4 regions of the Microbaculum marinisediminis genome follow, and region 1 is predicted to be linked to each of the others. Evidence: predicted binding sites of a transcription regulator. Region 1 holds the regulator's gene; each other region holds the start of a gene.

Region 1 (4,875 bases):
CGACGACGCCCCTCGGCGCCTCCAGTCCGTCGAACACCGTGACGGCGTCGCCCAGCAGCTTCTTCGCGCTCGGGCGTCCGCCGCTCGGCGGATAGCCGCGATAATAGACGGCCATCACGTCGTTGGCCGGATACAGCCAGTGCAGGGTCCGCGCGACGGCCGCGGCGTTCCATGCATTGCCGCCGAAACCGAGGACAAGCGGCCGCGGGCCGTCGGGTTTCCGCGCCGCGATCCGCACGACGGTGACGTCGACGCCGTCCGGCATCCGCTTTGTAGCCATCGCGCCGCCATCCGGCAGCACGTCGGGCGCGCCGCCGGCGAGGCTCGTCGGAAACAGGAGGGCGGTCTGCGCGAAATAGGTCACCGCGACGAGCACGGCATAGCCGACGGCGAGCCAGGCGGCGATCTTCACGAACCACATAGGCCGTTTTCTCCCGGATCCCGACTTTCTCCCGGATCCCGGCGCGGGCGCAATGGCGCGCGATCGGTGGATCGTCGGCTCAGGTGTTGCATTCGCGACTCACTTGCGCGCCTTCCTGGGGAAATCGTTGAGGAAAGGTTTATGCGGGGTTTACGGCGAGTCCGCCGGTATTGTAGCTTGCACTCATTGAGTACGACATTTCGTGCGGCGGACCAGTCTAGTCACCCAGATTTAGTGGGCAAGTCGGATCGCGAGTAGGCGATTTCGGTGAGGACTCGGAGTCTGTCCGCAACCCAAGCATGGAGCGGCGGATGTCTTGGACTGATGAACGTGTCGAGCTCCTGAAGAAGCTCTGGACCGATGGCCTGAGTGCCAGTCAGATCGCGGCCGAGCTCGGTGGAGTGACACGCAATGCGGTTATCGGCAAGGTGCACCGGCTGGGACTGTCCGGCCGCACCAAAACCTCGCGGCCATCGGCGCCGCGTGTGCGCAAGGCGCGTCGTCCTTCGATGCCGCCGCGCCCCACTACGCGTGTCATCGGCAACACCGCGCTGAAGCTGAACGTGGTCGCCGAGCAGCAGCTCGAGGCCGAGGTGGTTCCGATGCGCGTGCTCGCGCCGGTCGAGGAACTGTTCATCCCGCCGGAGGAGCGGGCCACGATCCTGCAGCTGAACGAGCACACCTGCAAATGGCCGATCGGCGATCCGGGCCAGGAGGACTTCTACTTCTGCGGCCGGCGTTCGATGAGCGGCGTGCCCTACTGCGAGCATCATAGCCGCGTCGCCTACCAGCCGGCCACCGACCGGCGCAGGCCGAAGTCTGCGGGCTAACAGGGGCCTTCGCGGCTACACCGTCCTGGCCGGCCAGGTATCGCTGAGGCGATAACCGTTCGGCCAGGGATCGTCCGGGTCCAGCATGTGCTGATGCGTCCCGGTGATCCACGCCCGTCCCGAAATCTCCGGAATGATCGCCTGAAGCTCGCCGACCGTGGTGTCGGCGACGATCCTGCCGATGAAGCGGGAGTCGATGATCGATTCCGCGATGAACGTGTCGCCCGCCGCCATGAGGCCGCGGGCGTGTAGCAGCGCCATGCGCGCCGAAACCGCGGTGCCGGTCGGCGAGCGGTCGATCTTGCCCGGCTGGATCGCGACGGCGTGCCGCGAGACGGTGGCGCCGCCCTCGGTGCGCAGCGATCCCGCGATCAGGCAGAACGACAGATGCGCCCAGTCCGGGTTTTCCGGATGACGAAACCCGAGCTGCTGGTTGGCGGCATCCGTGATGGCGATGCCGGCGGCCGCCAGGTCGCGGGCTTCCGACGCCTCGATGGTGAACCCGAGCGCGTCGGCGTCGACGACGACGAAGCTGTCGCCGCCATAGGCGGTGTCGACGTTCAGCGTTCCCAGCCCCGCGACCTCGAGCGGTGTCGACAGCCGCTCGGCGAACGCGGGCACGTTGCGGACGACGATCCGCTCCGCCTTGCCGTTTCGGCACGCCGCGGTGATCTCGATCAGCCCGCCCGGCGCCTCCAGCGTCATCGTCGTGGTCGGTTCGCGCATGGCGATGATGCCGGTGTCGAGCAGCACGGTCGCCACGCATATGGCATTGGAACCCGACATCGGCGGCGTGTCCTCGGGCTCCATGATGATGAAGCCCATCGCCGCGCGCGCATCCTTCGCCGGCACCAGCAGGTTGGCATGGCGGAACACCCCGCCGCGCGGCTCGTTGAGCAGGAAGCGGCGCAGCCCCTGGTCGCGGGCGATCCAGCGCGACTGTTGCCACAGGGTGTCGCCAGGCGGCGGCGCCACGCCGCCGACGATGACGTCGCCGACCTCACCCTCGGCATGGCAGCTGACGACGTGAACGACCTTGCTCGTGCGCATTTCCCCGCTCCCGATCCAGTCCACTCCGGCATCACCCGGACAGGGAACCGCGATCGGGGCGGGCGCACAAGTCAGTTGGCGGTGGCGAACTGCTCGTTGAAGGCGTAGCCGGCGCCGCGCACGGTGCGGATCGGGTCGGCCTTGCGGCCCCGGTTGATCGCCTTGCGCAGCCGGCCGACATGGACGTCCACGGTGCGCTCGTCGACATAGACGTCGCGGCCCCACACGCCGTCCAGCAGCTGCTCGCGGGTGAACACCCGTCCCGGGCTCTGCATCAGGAACTCGAGCAGCCTGAACTCGGTCGGTCCCAGATGGATCTCACGCCCCGCCCGGCGCACCCGGTGGGTATCGCGATTGAGCTCGATGTCGCCGGCATGCAGCACGGTGGCGATTAGCTCCGGCTTGGCGCGGCGCAGCAGTGCCTTCACCCGCGCCATCAGCTCGGGGATCGAGAACGGCTTGACCACGTAGTCGTCGGCGCCGGTGGCAAGCCCGCGGATGCGCTCGGTCTCCTCGCCGCGCGCCGTCAGCATGATCACCGGCAGCGCCGTCGTCTCCGGGCGCGAGCGGATGCGCCGGCACAGTTCGATGCCGGAGATTCCCGGCAGCATCCAGTCGAGCAGCACCAGGTCGGGCGCGCCCTCGCGGATGCGCGTCTCCGCCTCGTCGCCGCGGGCGACCGCCTCCACGTCGTATCCCTCGGACTCGAGGTTGTAGCGGATCAGCAGCGTCAACGGCTCTTCGTCTTCGACGATCAGAACTTTGGCGTTCATCGTCCGGCCCTTCGGTTCCTCAGTCGTCGCTCTGCGGATAGTCCGCCGGCGTGAAGCTCGATGTGTCTCCCTTCGGGCGCTGCTCGCGCAGCGGCTCGCCCTTCACCAGGTAGAACACCATCTCGGCGATATTGGTGGCGTGATCGCCGATCCGCTCGATGTTCTTCGCCGCGAACAGCAGGTGCGTCGAATAGGTGATCGAGCGCGGGTCCTCCATCATATAGGTGAGGAGTTCGCGGAAGATCGAGGTGTACATCGCGTCGATCTCGGAATCGCGGTGCCACACCGCCATCGCCTTGTCGACGTCGCGCTGGGCGAAGCTGTCGAGAACGTCCTTGAGCTGCTCCGAGGCGATCCGGCTCATGTGGTCGATGCCGAGGATCGCCCGCTGCGCGATGATCTCCGACTGGATCGCCACCGCCCGCTTGGCGATGTTCTTGGCCATGTCGCCGATGCGCTCGAGCTCGGACGAGATCTTGATCGCGGCAATGATCTCGCGCAGGTCGACGGCCATCGGCTGGCGCTTGGCGATCATCAGGATCGCGGCCTCCTCGACCTCGTGCTCCAGCTCGTCGATCTGCTCGTCCGCCTCGATGGTCCGCAGCGCCAGGTCCTGGTCGCTGGTGTGCAGCGCGACGATCGAGTCGGTCAGCAGCTTCTCGGCGAGGCCGCCCATCCGCGTCAGTTTGACGGCGAGGTTCTTCAGCTCTTCGTCGTAGGAGGAAACGATATGTTCCGTCATGTCATTCTCCTCGGCCGGTCGTCCGTGGCCTGTCGTTGGATCAGCCGAAGCGGCCGGTGATGTAGTCGTGGGTGCGCTGGTCTTTCGGGTTCGTGAAGATGTGCTCGGTCGGGCCGACCTCCACGAGGATGCCGAGATGGAAGAAGGCGGTGCGCTGCGACACGCGGGCGGCCTGCTGCATCGAGTGCGTCACGATGACGATGCAGAAGTTCTCCTTCAGCTCGTCGATCAGCTCCTCGACCTTGGCCGTGGCGATCGGGTCGAGCGCCGAGCACGGTTCGTCCATCAGGATCACTTCCGGGCTGACGGCGATGGCGCGCGCGATGCACAGGCGCTGCTGCTGGCCGCCCGACAGGCCGGTGCCCGGCTCGTTGAGCCGGTCCTTGACCTCTTCCCACAGGCCAGCCTTGCGCAGGCTGGTCTCCACGATCGCGTCCATCTCCGCCTTGCCGCGCGCAAGGCCGTGGATGCGCGGGCCGTAGGCGATGTTCTCGTAAATCGACTTCGGGAACGGGTTGGGCTTCTGGAACACCATGCCGACGCGCGCGCGCAGCTCCACCACGTCGAGTGAGGGGTCGTAGATGTCGCGGCCGTCCAGCGTGATGTCGCCGGTGACGCGGCAGCTCTCGATGGTGTCGTTCATGCGGTTGAGGCAGCGCAGGAAGGTCGACTTGCCGCAGCCCGACGGGCCGATCAGCGCCGTCACCGAGCGCTCGGCGATGTCGATGGAGACGTCGAACAGGGCCTGTTTCGCGCCGTAGAACACGTTGGTGTTCTTCGCCGATACGCGGATCGGGTTCATGTTCGGGTCGTCGACGACGATCGTCCCGGCAGGCGTCGGCGTCTCTGCGATCGCAGCGTCGGTCATGGGTCGTGCTCCTTGCCCTACCACGTCCGCTCGAGGCGCTGACGCAGGAAGATGGCTGTGATGTTCATGAGGATGAGGAAGCCCAGCAGAACCAGGATCGCGGCCGACGTTCGGTCGACGAAGCCGCGTTCCGGACTGTCGGCCCAGATGAAGATCTGCGTCGGCAGGGCGGTGGAGGCGTCCATGAGCCC
Region 2 (4,875 bases), on a different contig from region 1:
CGGACGTGGTGCCGGGATCGACGGCCCGGATCGTCCCGTCAACGATGGACAGGCTGCCGGCGACGACCTCGGCGGGAAGGACGAGGCGGGCGTTGGTCAGGATCGTGTCGTGCATGACGGCCTCAGATCACCAGCTTTCTGAGGCGCTGCGACACGATGTCGATGATCGACACGGTGATCACCACGATGATCAGGATCGCCGCGGTCTCGGCGTAGTAGAAGCCGCGGATCGACTCGAACATGATCTGGCCGATGCCGCCGGCGCCGACGATGCCGAGCACCGTGGCGGAGCGCACGTTGGTCTCGAAACGGTAGAGCGAAAAGGAGATCCAGAGCGGCAGCACCTGCGGCAGGACGCCGTAGATGATCTCCTGCAGCCGGGTCGCGCCGGTCGCGCGGATACCTTCCACGGGGCGCGGGTCGATCGCCTCGACGGCCTCGGAAAAGAGCTTGGAGACGACGCCCATGTTGTGGATGAACAGCGCCATGACACCGGCGAACGGGCCGAGGCCGACGGCGACGACGAACAGCACCGCGAAGACGATCTCGTTGATCGCCCGGCAGGCGTCCATCAGCCGGCGCACCGGCTGGACCACCCAGGCCGGGGCGATGTTGTTGGACGACAGGAGCGCGAAGGGAATGCCGAAGACGATCGCCAGCACCGTGCCCCATATGGCGATCTGCACGGTCAGGATCATCTCGGTGACGTAGTATTCCCAGTCGCGGAAATTCGGCGACAGGAAGCCCGAGGCGTAGTCCGCCATGTTGCTGGCGTCGGTGAACAGGTTCACCAGCCGGGACATCTCGGCCGGGCCCCAGCTCCAGGCGAGCACCAGGGCGAGACCGCCCCAGATCAGCAGCCGGTAAAGCATGTCGCCGAAGGACGTGCGCGGCAGTTCGACCGGGCGGGGGGCGGCGGGTGTTGCTGGTGTCATCGGGCCAGGTGTTATCGGGGAGACTGATGTCATCGGGCGTCTCGCGAGCGGTCTTTCCACGAAAAGAGGCGACGCCGGTCAGGTTGCCGGCGCCGCCTTGTGAGGGGGCGGCCGATCAGGCCTGCGGGACCTTGGCCATCAGGCCTTCGTACTTGGTCTTCTCCGCCTTCAGCTCTTCGAGCGCCTTGGCCTTCTCGTCGGCGGCCATCTTGTCGTCCGCCTGGACCTGGAACTCCTGCTTGGTGATCTCCATGATCCGGATCGGATAGAGCTGGGCGTCGGAGGACGGCTTGAACGGCGCCCACTTCAGGCCGGCGAGCACATCGCGCGCCTTGGCGACCTCGTCGGGGGCCCCGAGACGGCCGTAGGACATCATGAAGGTGTAGATCTTGTCCTTGGCGGCCTGATCCAGGTCCTTGCGCCAGACCAGCGGATCGGACGGGATCAGCGGCGACTTCCAGACGACCTTGATCTTCTTGAACGCCTCGGGATTGTTCTCCTCGATGCGGGCAAGGTTCTCGGTGTTGTTGGTGGCGACGTCGACCTGGTTGTTGGCCACCGCCATCGCATTGGTCTCGTGATTGGCGTTACGGACCGTCTTGAAGCATTTCTTCGGGTCGACGCCGTTCTTGGCGAAGATGAAGGTGGTGGGGACGAGGAAGCCCGAGGTCGAGTTCGGGTCGCCGATGCCGAAGTTCAGCGAGGCGTCGCACTTCAGCACGTCTTCCAGCGAATTGATCGGTGAGTCGACCGGCGCCAGCAGCAGCGACCAGTAGCCCGGATTGCCGGATACATCGACGGACTGGGCGAAGACCTCGCCGTCGGAGCGGTCGACCGCTTCCATGGCCGACTTGTTGCCGTACCAGGCGACGTGGACCTTGCCGAAGCGCATGCCCTCGATGATGCCGGCATAATCCGAGGCGAAGAACGGCTTCACCTTGAGGCCGGTCTGGGCCTCCATGGCGGCGAGGAACGGTTCCCACTGGGTCTTCAGGTTCTGGGTGGATTCGGTCGAGATGATGCCGAAGTTGATCTCGGTCGTCTCGGCGTGGGCGGCGCCCAGCAGCGAGACGGAAATCGCCGCGGCGGCAAGGCCCTTAGCGACAGCGTTCATGGTGTCCTCCATAGGAACTGGGGGTTGGGACCGTCTGGACTGATCAGGCGGTCACGCGCCGGCGAAGGCGACGGCCGGCTGCAGTGCGATCTGCGGCCGGGGCGCCCTTTCCGGGACGTCTGGGAGCACGAGTTCCTCGCTGGCATCGCCATAGAGTTCGCGCAGAAAATCATGCGTGAGGGCCTCGCTCGGCCCGTCAAAGGCGACCTCGCCGTCGCGCAGCGCGATGGTGCGCGGGCAGTAGCGGCGGGCGTATTCGACCTGGTGCAGCGATACGATGACGGTAATCCCGTCGTTGCGGTTGATTTCCGACAGCGCCTCCATGACGCGCTTGGCGGACGCCGGATCGAGCGAGGCGATCGGCTCGTCGGCAAGCACGATCTGCGCGCCCTGCACCATGGCGCGGGCGATCGCGGCGCGCTGCTGCTGTCCGCCGGACAGGGTCGAGGCACGCTGACGGGCGGTCTCGGCGATACCGACGCGCGCCAGCGCCTGCATGGCGACGATCTTCTCGTCGCGGCTGAACAGGCCGAGGGTGCCGCGGATGGCCGGTATGCGACCGAGCACGCCGGTCAGCACATTGGTCAGCACCGAAAGCCGGTTGACGAGATTGAACTGCTGGAAGATGACGCCGATGTCGCGGCGGATGTCGCGCGCGTCGGCCGTCAATCGGCCGCCGGTCTGCACGAACCGGTCTCCGACCATGACCTTGCAGCCGTCGTTCCGGTCCGCCTGGACGAGGCCGGCGACATGGCGGATGAGCGTCGACTTGCCGGATCCGGATGCGCCGATCAGGGCGACCATCTCGCCACGATCGACCGAAACGGAAACGTTCTTCAGCGCGCGTTTGCCGCCGCGAAATGTCTTCGAAAGCCCTTCGACCACGACTGTTGTCATGGCGATTACCCCGCTGGTTTAGCAATGATCCCGACTGTGAACTCGGGATGAGGCTTAGCGGGGCTACATGACGGCTGTTTTGCGCTTGCTTGTCGGTTCGATGACAATCCCCGGGCCCCGCAACGCAAGGGATTCATGGGGGTTTTCGCCGTGGTTCCCTGTGCAAAATGCGCTTGACGTGACGGTCTTTCGGGTCGCATCAGACTGACGGTCGCCGAATTGATCGGGAGAGCGGGTTTTGGCGCAGCACATCTATCATCCGGCGGCCTTCGATCCGTCCCGACCCGTCGGCAGCTACTGGGATGCGACCGCCGAACCGCTGACGGTCGACACGCCTGCACTGTCGGGGGACGAAACCTGCGAGGTTGCCGTCATCGGGGCCGGATACACGGGCCTGTCGGCGGCGCTGCATCTGGCCCGCGACCATGGCGTCGATGTGCGCGTTCTGGAAAAGGCACATCCGGGTTGGGGCGCGTCGGGACGAAACGGCGGTTTCTGCTGTCTGGGCGGAACCAAGGTGTCGCATTCGACGCTGGTGAAGCGCCATGGCGACGCCGAGGCGCGACGGTTCTCCGCCGCCCAGCGCGAGGCGATCGCGCTCGTTCGGGACCTGTCCGAAAGCGAAGGCTTCGACGTCGAGGCGAGCGGCGACGGCGACATCGAAGTCGCCCATGACAAGGGCGCGGTGCGGGATCTGGAGGCCACCGTCGCGCACATCCGCGACGTGCACGGCGTCGACTGCACGCTCTATCGCAAGGCCGAGCTCAGGCGGGCCGGTATGGTGATGGAGGGGGCGGAAGCAGCGCTGCACCTTCCGCTCGGTTTCGGCCTACATCCGATGAAATACGCCCGCGGCCTTGCCGCCGCGACGGTGAATCGTGGCGCCGGGGTGCACGGCCAAAGCCCGGTCGAGGCGTGGCAGAAGACGGACGGCTGGCATGTGCTGTCGACGCCGGGCGGGCGTTTGCGGGCGAAGACGGTGATCGTGGCGACCAACGGCTACACGGCGGAGGATCTGCATCCCGGCTTGACCGGCCGTGTGCTGCCCGCCCTGTCGAACGTCATCACCACGCGGCCGTTGACCGAGGCCGAGCGCGAGGCGCAGGGCTGGACGACCCATGCGATGGCGTATGACAGCCGCAATCTGCTGCACTATTTCCGTTTGCTGCCGGACGGGCGTTTCCTGCTCGGCGCGCGCGGCGGCGTGTCTGCGGCTCCCGACGGAACGGAGCGGATGCAGGACGACATGCGCAAGCGGCTCGCGCGCATGTTTCCCGCCTGGGCCGATGTCGAAATCAGCCATTTCTGGCGCGGCTTCGTGTGCATGACGGCCGATCTCGTGCCCCACGTCGCCCGGTTGCCCGACGACGGCAGCGTCATCCACGCGCTGGGTTATCACGGCAATGGCGTCGCGATGGGAACCTGGTCGGGCCGGGCCGCGGCGCGGCTCGCGGTTCGCGACAAGCCCGACCACGAGATCGTGCCGGCGGCGGCCGGCCAGCCCCTGCCACGCTTTCCGCTGCCGGGCCTGAGGCCGCTTTATCTGCGTGGGGCCTACGTCGCCTATTGGCTGATGGACGAAGTTCTCTAGGCTGCGGCCGATTTTCTCAACGACGAGCGGAACCGGGTACCATGTACGACGCATATATCCTCTGCGGCACGCCGCGAACGGGAAGCACGCTGCTGTGCGGCCTGCTCGCGTCGACACAGGCGGCGGGGGATCCGGACTCGTTCTACAGCCGCCGGTTCATGCCGGCGTGGGCGGAGGAGTGGGGTCTGCCGAGCCCGGATTCGATGGCCGAGAGGGACTACGACATCACCTATCTCGCAGCGGCGATCGAAGTCGGGAAGGGTGGAACGGCCATCTTCGGGCTTCGGCTGATGCGCGAGAACCTCGACGACCTGTCGGCGATCCTCGACCGGATCCAT
Region 3 (4,875 bases), 130 kb from region 1:
GACAAGATCGCGATCCTGGAAGAGCTGAAAGATCAAGGCCATAAGGTGCTCATGGTCGGCGATGGCCTCAACGACGCGCCGGCGCTTGCCGCCGCCCACGTGTCGATGTCGCCGGTCACCGCCGTCCATCTGTCGCAAGCCGCCGCCGACGCGGTTTTCCTCGGCGACAAGCTTGGTCCGGTCGTCACGGCGATTGATATTTCCCGCCGCGCCCGCCGCGCCATGGACCAGAACCTGTGGTTCGCCGCGTTCTACAACGTCTGCGCGGTGCCGATCGCGGTGCTCGGCTTCGTCACGCCGCTGGTGGCGGCGCTTGCCATGTCGTCGTCCTCGGTGGTCGTGACGCTCAATGCGCTCCGGGTCCGCCTGATCGCGCGCAAGCTGGAGGGCGCGTCCTGATGGACGTCCTCTTCATCCTCATTCCCGTGGCTTTGGGGTTGGGTCTGCTCGGCCTTGCCGCCTTCCTGTGGGCGATGAAGTCCGATCAGTTCGAGGACCTGGACGGCGCCGCCTGGCGCGCCATCATGGATGACGATCTGCCGCCCGACGACGAGCGCGACAGCCGATCCGCCTGATCGCGGCGAGATCGGATAGGCCTGTCATTCCCGTAAGAAAAACAGGCTGCTAGCCGCTTCGATAGTGGGATATCGCGCCATCCTGCTGGCAGGCGGCGCGACGCATCAGATCTCGGAAATCGTCGGGCGTTATTCCGCCGCCGCGGCGCGATCGGTGTCGGCGTAAGGGATGCCGAGCGTGTCCCAGACCTCGGAGAGCGCCTCGGCCAGTCCTTCGATCAACCGGTCGTCGTGGAACGGCGTCGGCGTGATCCGCAGGCGCTCCGTGCCGCGCGGAACGGTCGGGTAGTTGATCGGCTGGATGTAGATGTCGTGCTTGTCCATCAGCCGGTCGCTTGCCGCCTTGCACAGCTCCGGATCGCCAACCAGAATCGGCACGATATGCGTGACCGACGGCATCACCGGCAGGCCGCGCGCGAGCAGCACGTCCTTGGTCCGCGTCGCCTGGCGCTGCTGCGCCTCGCGTTCCGCCGACGATGCCTTGAGGATGCGGATCGAGGCCGTCGCGGCCGCCGCGATCGTCGGCGGCAGGGCGGTGGTGAAGATGAAGCCGGGCGCGAAGGACCGCACCGAGTCGACGATGTCCGACGTCGAGGCGATGTACCCGCCCAGGCACCCGAACGCCTTGGCCAGCGTGCCCTCGACCACGTCGATGCGACCCATTTCGCCCTCGCGTTCGGCGATGCCGCCGCCGCGCGGGCCGTACATGCCGACCGCGTGTACCTCGTCGATATAGGTCATCGCGCCGTAGCGCTCGGCCAGGTCGCAGATCTTGCCGACGGGGCCGATATCGCCATCCATCGAATAGACCGACTCGAACACGATCAGCTTCGGCCGTTCCTTGCCGGCAGCCTGGAGCAGGTCTTCCAGGTGTTCGACGTCGTTGTGCCGGAAGATCTTCTTGTCGCAGCCCGAGCGCCGCACGCCCTCGATCATCGAGGCGTGGTTCAGCTCGTCCGACAGGATCAGGCATTCCGGAATCAGCCGGGCGATCGTCGAGATCGAGGCCTCGTTGGAGATGAAACCGGAGGTGAAGGCGAGGGCCGCCTCCTTGCCGTGCAGATCGGCAAGCTCCGCTTCCAGGCTGACCAGCGGATGGTTGGTGCCGGAAATGTTGCGCGTGCCGCCGGCCCCGACGCCCATACGGTCTATCGCATCCGTTGCCGCCGCGATCACGTCCGGATGCTGGCCCATGCCTAGATAGTCGTTCGAACACCAGATGGTGATCTCGCGCTTGCCGGACGCGCCGTGGTAGATCGCCCGGGGAAAGCGGCCCGCGACGCGCTCGAGCTCGGCGAAGACGCGATAGCGCTTCTCCGCGGTAATATCCTCGATGGCGGACCGAAATACGCTGGCGTAGTCAAAAGCCATGGCGGATTCGTACCTTTCCTTGCGGCCGTTTGGTCGGTGCAAGCCGGGCCCGAGCCGTCACCGCGCGCACGCGACATCGACCCGATCCGGACAACCCTTTGAACCAGTATTTATTCCAATTCGCAACTGACTTTGCTGCGGCAATTGGTCGGACCGTCGCATAGCTGTCATCGAGGCGGGATTTGTATGCGCTTCGTTATTCCACGGGGGCAGGCCGGACAATGAAAGACGAACGATACGACCTCGCCGTCGTCGGCGCCGGCATCGTCGGGCTTGCCCATGCGCTGATGGCGGCCCGGCGCGGCATGAAGGTGGTGGTCGTCGACCGGGATGCCGGCGCCAACGGCGCGTCCGTGCGCAACTTCGGCTTCGTCACCGTCACCGGGCAGCAGCACGGCGAATGCTGGCGCCGGGCAAGGCGCTCGCGCGACGTCTGGGCGGAGATCGCGGGCCCCGCCGGCATCGAGGTCGCCCAGCGCGGTCTCGCCGTGGCCGCCCGTTACGCGGAATCGCTGCCGGTCCTGGAGGCGTTCCTGGAAACGGAAATGGGCGAGGGGTGCATGCTGCAGACCCTGGACGAGGCCCGCAAGACGGTGCCGCGTCTGCGTGACAATGTCCGCGCGGTCCTGCGGAGCCCGCACGAATTGCGCGTCGAATCCCGCGACGCGATTCCGCAACTCGCCGCCTATCTCGAACGCGATCACGGCGTGGCTTTCCTGCGCCGGGCCCAGGTGCAGGGCATCGCCTTGCCTGCGATTGAAACGTCCGCCGGGACGGTGCGCGCGGAGGCGGCCGTGGTCTGTCCCGGCGACGACTTCCTCTCGCTCTACCCCGAGCGTATCGCCGCCTATGGCCTCACCCGCTGCAAGCTGCACATGATGCGGTTGAAGCCGCCGGCAGGCGCGGCCCTCGGCACCGCGGTGATGTCGGATCTCGGCCTGGTCCGCTATCTCGGCTACGCCGAACTGCCGCAAGCCGCCGCCCTGAAGGCGCGGCTGGAGCGCGAGCGGGCCGATGCACTCGAGGCCGGCGTGCACCTGATCGTGGTTCAATCGTCGGATGGGAGCCTCGTGGTCGGCGACAGCCATCACTACGGCTGGACGCCCGAACCCTTCGCTTCCGAAGCAGTCGACCGGCTGATCCTCGACGAGTTCGATAACGTGCTCGATATGGGTGCCTACGAGGTCACGGAACGCTGGACCGGCATCTACGCCTCCGCGTCCGATCGTCTGATGCTGGTCGACGCGCCGGAGGACAGGGTACGCCTTGTCATCGTTACATCCGGCACCGGGGCGTCGACCGCCTTCGGCATCGCCGAGGAGGTGATAGACGGCATGTTCGGCGCCTGAACAGGAAAGGAAAACGGGATGACCGGGAATACGGTGAAGGCGGTGGTTTTCGATTGGGCGGGCACCGTCGTCGACTTCGGTTCGCGCGCGCCGATGGGCGCGTTCGTGGAGGTGTTCAGGCGCTTCGGCGTCGATATCTCGATCGACGAGGCCCGGGTGCCGATGGGCCTGCCGAAATGGGACCATATCCAGGCGCTCGGCCGTATTCCGCGCATCGCCCAGGCGTGGCGGGAGGCGAAGGGCAGGGATTTCGGCGATGCCGACGTCGACGCCATCTACGAAGTGTTCGTGCCGCTCAACGCCGAGGTGGTGACGGACTATGCCGACCTGATCCCCGGCGTCATCGAGACGGTCGCCGAGCTGCGCGCCTGCGGCATCAAGATCGGCTCCACCACCGGCTACACGCGCGAGATAATGGAGCGGCTCGTGCCGATTGCCGCCGCGCAGGGCTTCGCCCCGGACAATCTGGTCTGCGCCGGCGATCTGCCGGAAGGTCGCCCCGGCGCGCTGATGATGTACCGCACATTCCTCGACCTCCAGGTCTGGCCGGCCTGGTCCGTCGTCAAGGTGGACGATACCGAGCCCGGCATAGCCGAGGGCCTTGCCGCCGGCACCTGGACCGTCGGCGTAGCCGCGTCCGGCAACGCGATGGGGCTGTCGCTGGAGGAATACGAAGCGTACGACGACTCCCACCTCGATCGCTACGCGGCCGCCGAGCGCCGTCTCGCCCGTGCCGGCGCGCATTTCGTCATCGGCTCGGTCGCCGAGCTGATGGATGTGATCGACGAAATCGAGGGCCGGCTCCTGCGCGGGGAGCGGCCCTAGCCGTTCACCCCGCGCGACGATCGACTGTCGCCGACACCGGTCCGTCTTCGGTCAACTCGATGCCCGATAGGCTGCGGTCGAGATGGCGGGCGCGCCAGGCGAGCAGTGCCTCGGCCATCTCCAGCCGTGCGTCCCTGTAGGCCGGATCCTCGGCCAGATTCGTGAGCTCGCCCGGGTCCGCCTGCATGTCGAACAGGAGCGGGGGCAGGCCGCCGAAATGCACGTACTTGAACCGCTCGCCGCGCACGACGGCGAGGTTCAGTGCATCGAGCGGCAGGCCGAAGCGGCGTTCGGTCTCGGCCGTCGCCACCTCGCGGAAATCGAATTCCCAATGCGCTTCGCTGCGCCAGTTCGCCGGTATCGTGCCTTCGAGGAAGGGCATCAGCGAGCGGCCGTCGAGATGGGGCGGTACGTCGGCGCCGATCCGCTCCAGGATCGTCGGAACGATGTCGATCGACTCGGTGAAGCGGTCGACGGCCTGTCCCGGCCGCCCCGCCTTCGGGTCGCGGACGATCAACGGCACGTGATAGCTCTGGTCGAACCAGCCGAGCTTGCCGTAGAGCCAGTGGTCGCCCATCATCTCGCCGTGGTCGCTCGTCAGGATGACGAGCGTGTCCTCGGCCGCGCCGGCCGCCTCCAGTCCCGCCATCATCCGGCCGATCTGCGCGTCGACCTCCGAGATCATGCCCCAATAGGTCGCCCGGATCTGCCGCCGCGCGGCATCGTCCCAGTCGCTGATCGAGCCGGAGGCGCCG
Region 4 (4,875 bases), on a different contig from region 1:
CTTGACGAGGCCGAGCACCTCGGTGCGGAAGTCCTGCGGCCGGTCGGACCAGCGCAGGCCGCCGCGGGCGATCTCGCCGAAGCGCAGGTGCACGCCTTCGACGCGCGGACTGTAGACGAAGATCTCCATGTGCGGGCGTGGCTCGGGCAGATCGTCGATCTGCCGGCTCGACAGCTTGATGGAGAAGGCCTCGCGCGGCTCGCCGTGGGTGTCGGTCTGGTAGAAGTTGGTGCGCAGCGTCGCGCGGATGAGGTTGACGAAGCAGCGCACGATGCGGTCCTCGTCGAGACTGGGAACGGCCTCGAGCGCGGCCTCGATCCGGTCGACGACCGCCTGTTCGCCGGCCAGTCTTTCCGCCCGGTCGGTGACCTGCGGCGAGAAGCGGGCATGGAATACGTCGACCAGCAATCCGGCGATGTCGGCGTGATGCTGCAGCGTCTGCCACATGTAGTCCTGGGAGTAGGGGATGCGGGCCTGGCGCAGATAGCGCGAATAGGCCCGCAGCGTGGCGATGTCGCGCCAGGCCAGCCCGGCCTTGACGATGAGGGCGTTGTAGCCGTCGTTCTCGGCCTGGCCGAGGGCCACGGCGAGGAAGCCGTCGGCGAGCCGCCCGTTCAGGCGGTCGAGGTCGATCGCCGCGCCGTCGGCGCGTTCCAGCACCATGTCGTGCATCCAGATGTCGGCGACGGCGTCGGCATCCGGCCGGGCGATGCGGTAGGTGCGCTCGCTGATGACCTTGAAGCCCATGTTCTCCAGGATCGGCACGCGCTCCGACAGCGGTACCGGGCTGTCGAGCCGGAACAGCTTGAGGCCGAGCCGGTCGGGACGGTCCGCGTCCGGTCGGTGGAAGTCGATCAGAAGGCGGCGCTCGCCGACCAGCCGCTCGACGACGGAGATGTCGTGCACCGCCACCTCGGCGGGGTAGGCGGCCTGGTAGCCGCCGGTGAAGGCGTCCTTGTAGCGGTGGTACAGCTCGGCGGCATGGAAGACGTCGTGGGCGTCGTCGAGCGCCTCCTTCAGGTTGTCCGACCAGATGCGGATCAGGCCGGCGATCTGCGCCTCCAGCCCGGCCTGGTCCGGCGTCGGGGCGGTGCCCTCGTAGCGGCCGATGATGAAATGGACGCGGGTCAGCACGCCTTCGGGATAGAAGGGATAGAAGGCCGACACGCGGCCCTCGAAGGCGCGCGCCAGCAGGTCGCCGATCGCCAGGCGGACGTGGGTGTTGTAGCGGTCGCGCGGGACGTAGACGAGCGCGGAGACGAACCGGTCGAACTTGTCGGCCCGGTAGAGGACGCGGATGCGCGGGCGCTCGCCGAGCTGGAGGATCGCCAGCGACCATTCGTAGAGCGTCTCGATGTCGATCTGGAACAGCTCGTCGCGCGGGAACGTCTCCAGCACGTTCATCAGCGCCTTGCCGTTGTGGCTCTGCGGCTCGAATCCGGTCTTGCGCATGACCAGATCGACCTTGTGCCGCAGATAGGGAATGGAGCGGATACCGCGGTTGTAGGCGGTCGAGGTGAACAGGCCGATGAGGCGCAGCTCGCCGGTCAGGGCGCCCTCGTCGTCGAAGGTCTTCACGCCGACATAGTCCATGTGGACGCGGCGATGGACGAGCGACTTGACGTTGGCCTTCGTCACGATCAGCGGCACCGGCTGCATCAGGAAGTCGCGCAGCTCCGGCGTGTAGGTGACCCATTCGCGGCCGCGCCGCAGGACCATCACGCCGGGATCGCGCAGGATGCCGAAGCCGGCGCCCTCGTCGCGCGAGACGCGCTCGAGCCGGCCCTCCTCGACGCCGCCGACGAAGGCGTACTCGCGCAGGCCCAGGAGCGTGAAGTTGTTGTCGGCGATCCAGTCGAGGAACTGCACGGCCTCGGCGATCTCGTCGGCGGGGATCGGCGGCGGGTTGGAGCGGTAGACCTCGATCTCCTGCTTGAGCCGGGCGAGCATCGGCTGCCAGTCCTGGACGACGATGCGCACGGCGTCGTCGACGCGGCCCAGAGCGGCGGCCAGCTCGCGCCGCTCGAGATCGGAATCGATGCGATCGACATGGATCTGGATGACGCTCTCGCGCAGCACCTCGGCCCGGGAGGACGGTCGCTCGATTCCGTGGAATTTCCGGCGCCTGCCCCTGGAATCGCGCTCGACGCCCATGATCGGGTGCAGTACGAGGCGGACCTCGTAGTTGCGGTCCTGCAGCTCGGCCATCGCCGAATCGAGCAGGAACGGCATGTTGTCGTTGACGATCTCGACGACGGTGACCGAGTTGAGCGGCGACTCCGGCGCGGGGTCGAGCGGATCGGGATCGAAGACGCGGATCTTGTGCTTGCCGGGCAGCCGTGTCGCGGTGAAGTTCCAGGTGCCTTCGGCCAGCAGCGCCAGTTCGCCGGGCGCGTAGATCGCCAGATCCTCGTAGGCGGCCTCGGAATACAGGCAGTCCGTGAACCCGCCGAGCGCCGACTTGCGGGCACCGCCCGGAAGCGCCTTCAGGGTCGCCTCGATCAGCGCGCGCCTTCTGTCCTGGTCGCGTTGGAGCATAGCGTTTCCTCGTGTTCCGTTTTCCGTTCTTGCGACTCACGGCTTGCCGGGAAGTGTTCGACAGATTGACGACGCTGTCGAGACGTGGGGTGTGGCGCCGCGGATTCCGCGCGCGGCTGTGCTAGCGTGGTGTCCTGGACCCAGAAACCCGCAACAGCCGGAGGACATGGATGTCGGAAGACCGCGTGATCGCGCTCGATCTCGAACCGGAAGACGATCTCACCGATCGCCAGAAGGCCTATTTCGACAAATGCGTGGAAAAGCTTGGCATGGTGCCGAACGTGTTGAAGGCCTACGCGTTCAATCCGGTCAAGCTCGACGCCTTCACGGCGATGTACAACGATTTGATGCTCGGCGAGTCCGGCCTGTCGAAGCTGGAACGCGAGATGATCGCCGTCGTCTGTTCCAGCGTGAACCACTGTTTCTACTGCCTGACCGCCCACGGGCAGGCGGTGCGCCAGTATTCCGGCGACCCGGCGCTCGGCGAGATGATGGTGATGAACTACCGCGTCGCCGATCTGACGGACAAGCAGCGGGCGATGCTCGATTTCGCCTGGAAACTGACCGAGATGCCGTGGGCGATCGACGAGCCGGACCGCCAGGCGTTGCGCGATGTCGGCTTCAGCGACCGGGACATCTGGGACATCGCCTCGGTGGCGGCGTTCTTCAACATGACCAACCGGGTGGCGACGGCGACCGACATGCGGCCCAACCCCGAGTATCACGGCCAGAACCGGCAATCGTGAAACAAATGAATCGACGACGCGCGGCCGTGGTAACGGCATCGCAATGAAATGTCCGTATGAAACCTTCCACAGTGAGGTGCGTTAGACCAGATATCTCATGTGGATTGACGCGCGATGTCGGATGTTCCATCTTTGTTCCTATGACTGCGCCCTTTAACGTCGTCGATTGCGAACCTGCCGTGCCGAGCGTGCTCGACGGGATTCCGTTCGCCTCCGAGTTCCGTCACTGGACGGGGGAAAGCGGGCGCCGGTATCTGACGCGCGCCTTCCCGCTCGACATGGCGGCGGAGTTTCCCGGCGCGCCGGTGATCCTCGCCGCGGTACATCCCGACGGCCGCCGGGAAGCGGTGTGGATCGGCTTCTCGGTGGGACGGCGCTTCGACGAGGCGCTGGCGGCGGCGCGTGCCGCCGGGGCGAGCGAGGCGCACGTGCATCTGGTGACGATCGGCGCGGTGGAGCGGGTCAAGGCGCTGCGCGACCTGCGTGCGGCAATCGGGCCGCGGCCGGCGGACCGCGACGGCGCGCGCGACCGCGCCCGCCAGGGTGTCGCCGCCTGATTTCCCCAACAGATTGATTTTCCGAACAGGTCGATTTCCCGAGCAGGCCGATTTTCCGATCGGGTCGGGGGACGGCTCCGCCGGCTAGGCTTGGTCCGTCAGGGCCCGGCCGAGGACGGCGAGCCGCTTGTCGACCACGCCGATCTCGTCCATGTGGTCGAGGGTGGCGCGCACGTAGTCGACGTTGGGGCCGGACATGCCGTGGCCCTGCCTAACCAGCTCGATCTGGCGGTTGAGGGGAAGCGCGCCGGCGTATTGCTGATGGGCGCGGTCGACGACATAGCACAGCGCCGGCGTCGCCCGGTGGCTGCCGTCGAGAAGCTCGATCTGGCGGGTCACTTCGCGATAGACCATCGTCACCTGCTCGCGGGCGCGCAGATAGTCGACGACCGCCGCGCGGGCCTGCGGCGCGATGCGGAAGGCGACGCCGAGGCAGGCGCCGCCGCGGTCGAGGCCGAGCACGAGGCCGGGCCTGTCCGGCGTGCCGCGATGGACATGGCTGTAGACGCAGAGCGAGCGGTGCAGGCCGCGCAGGCGGGCGGGCACTCGCTCGACATGCTCGAAACCGGGCCGCCACATCAGCGAGCCGTAGCCAAACACCCAGAAGTCGCTCATAGTCCCGTCACTCGAAACAGGTCGCCATCCGACGCGCTGCCGATCCAGATCACCCAATCGGGGCAACCATTGAGGGCGCCCGTGCGGGCGGTTGCCCTATCAGCGCCGCGATCGGTTGGCAATGTCCAGGTCCAGACCTGTTCGGGTCGAGACCTCGCCGCAATCCCGCTTTTGCCGATCGGTACGATACGTCCATGACTGAGCCAGACTCCGCCCCAACCCCTTCCGACAGCACCGGATCGGGAAAGCTCGGCCGGCCGCCGCGCTTTGTCGTGCTCGTGGCGCTCGCCGTCGTCGCCGTGGCGGCGGGCTGGAGCGCCGTCTGGTATTTCGGCACCCAGAAGGCGGACGCGATGATAACGGCCTGGCTTGCCGACGAGGCGGCCAGGGGGCGGACCTATGCCTGCGGCGAGCGCAGC

What was found. Region 1 encodes PhoB, which activates phosphate uptake and scavenging genes when phosphate is short. Its sites were predicted from a motif close to TGTCATNNANCTGTCAT; they were not measured.
Region 2: a site for PhoB is predicted at 3,036-3,052, ahead of phnC (phosphonate ABC transporter ATP-binding protein). Genes of this name have one in related genera too.
Region 3: a site for PhoB is predicted at 2,101-2,117, ahead of MUB46_RS02080 (TIGR03364 family FAD-dependent oxidoreductase). Genes of this name have one in related genera too.
Region 4: a site for PhoB is predicted at 2,596-2,612, ahead of MUB46_RS11005 (NAD-glutamate dehydrogenase). Genes of this name have one in related genera too.

What each region holds. Positions count from the first base shown of each region.
Region 1 is NZ_JALIDZ010000001.1:525,008-529,882, reverse strand. It holds gene MUB46_RS02690 (alpha/beta hydrolase) at 1-421, opposite strand, end outside; gene MUB46_RS02685 (GcrA family cell cycle regulator) at 733-1,251, shown strand; gene MUB46_RS02680 (trans-3-hydroxy-L-proline dehydratase) at 1,267-2,301, opposite strand; gene phoB (phosphate regulon transcriptional regulator PhoB) at 2,373-3,074, opposite strand; gene phoU (phosphate signaling complex protein PhoU) at 3,094-3,816, opposite strand; gene pstB (phosphate ABC transporter ATP-binding protein PstB) at 3,857-4,618, opposite strand; gene pstA (phosphate ABC transporter permease PstA) at 4,702-4,875, opposite strand, start outside.
Region 2 is NZ_JALIDZ010000015.1:42,979-47,853, forward strand. It holds gene MUB46_RS23395 (alpha-D-ribose 1-methylphosphonate 5-triphosphate diphosphatase) at 1-115, opposite strand, end outside; gene phnE (phosphonate ABC transporter, permease protein PhnE) at 123-935, opposite strand; gene phnD (phosphonate ABC transporter substrate-binding protein) at 1,051-2,049, opposite strand; gene phnC (phosphonate ABC transporter ATP-binding protein) at 2,101-2,946, opposite strand; gene MUB46_RS23415 (NAD(P)/FAD-dependent oxidoreductase) at 3,185-4,537, shown strand; gene MUB46_RS23420 (Stf0 family sulfotransferase) at 4,579-4,875, shown strand, end outside.
Region 3 is NZ_JALIDZ010000001.1:397,260-402,134, reverse strand. It holds gene MUB46_RS02095 (heavy metal translocating P-type ATPase) at 1-399, shown strand, start outside; gene ccoS (cbb3-type cytochrome oxidase assembly protein CcoS) at 399-575, shown strand; gene hemA (5-aminolevulinate synthase) at 705-1,946, opposite strand; gene MUB46_RS02080 (TIGR03364 family FAD-dependent oxidoreductase) at 2,168-3,295, shown strand; gene phnX (phosphonoacetaldehyde hydrolase) at 3,314-4,120, shown strand; gene MUB46_RS02070 (alkaline phosphatase family protein) at 4,125-4,875, opposite strand, start outside.
Region 4 is NZ_JALIDZ010000004.1:448,229-453,103, forward strand. It holds gene MUB46_RS11005 (NAD-glutamate dehydrogenase) at 1-2,538, opposite strand, end outside; gene MUB46_RS11010 (peroxidase-related enzyme) at 2,709-3,284, shown strand; gene MUB46_RS11015 (hypothetical protein) at 3,464-3,841, shown strand; gene MUB46_RS11020 (gamma-glutamylcyclotransferase) at 3,926-4,456, opposite strand; gene MUB46_RS11025 (DUF2125 domain-containing protein) at 4,651-4,875, shown strand, end outside.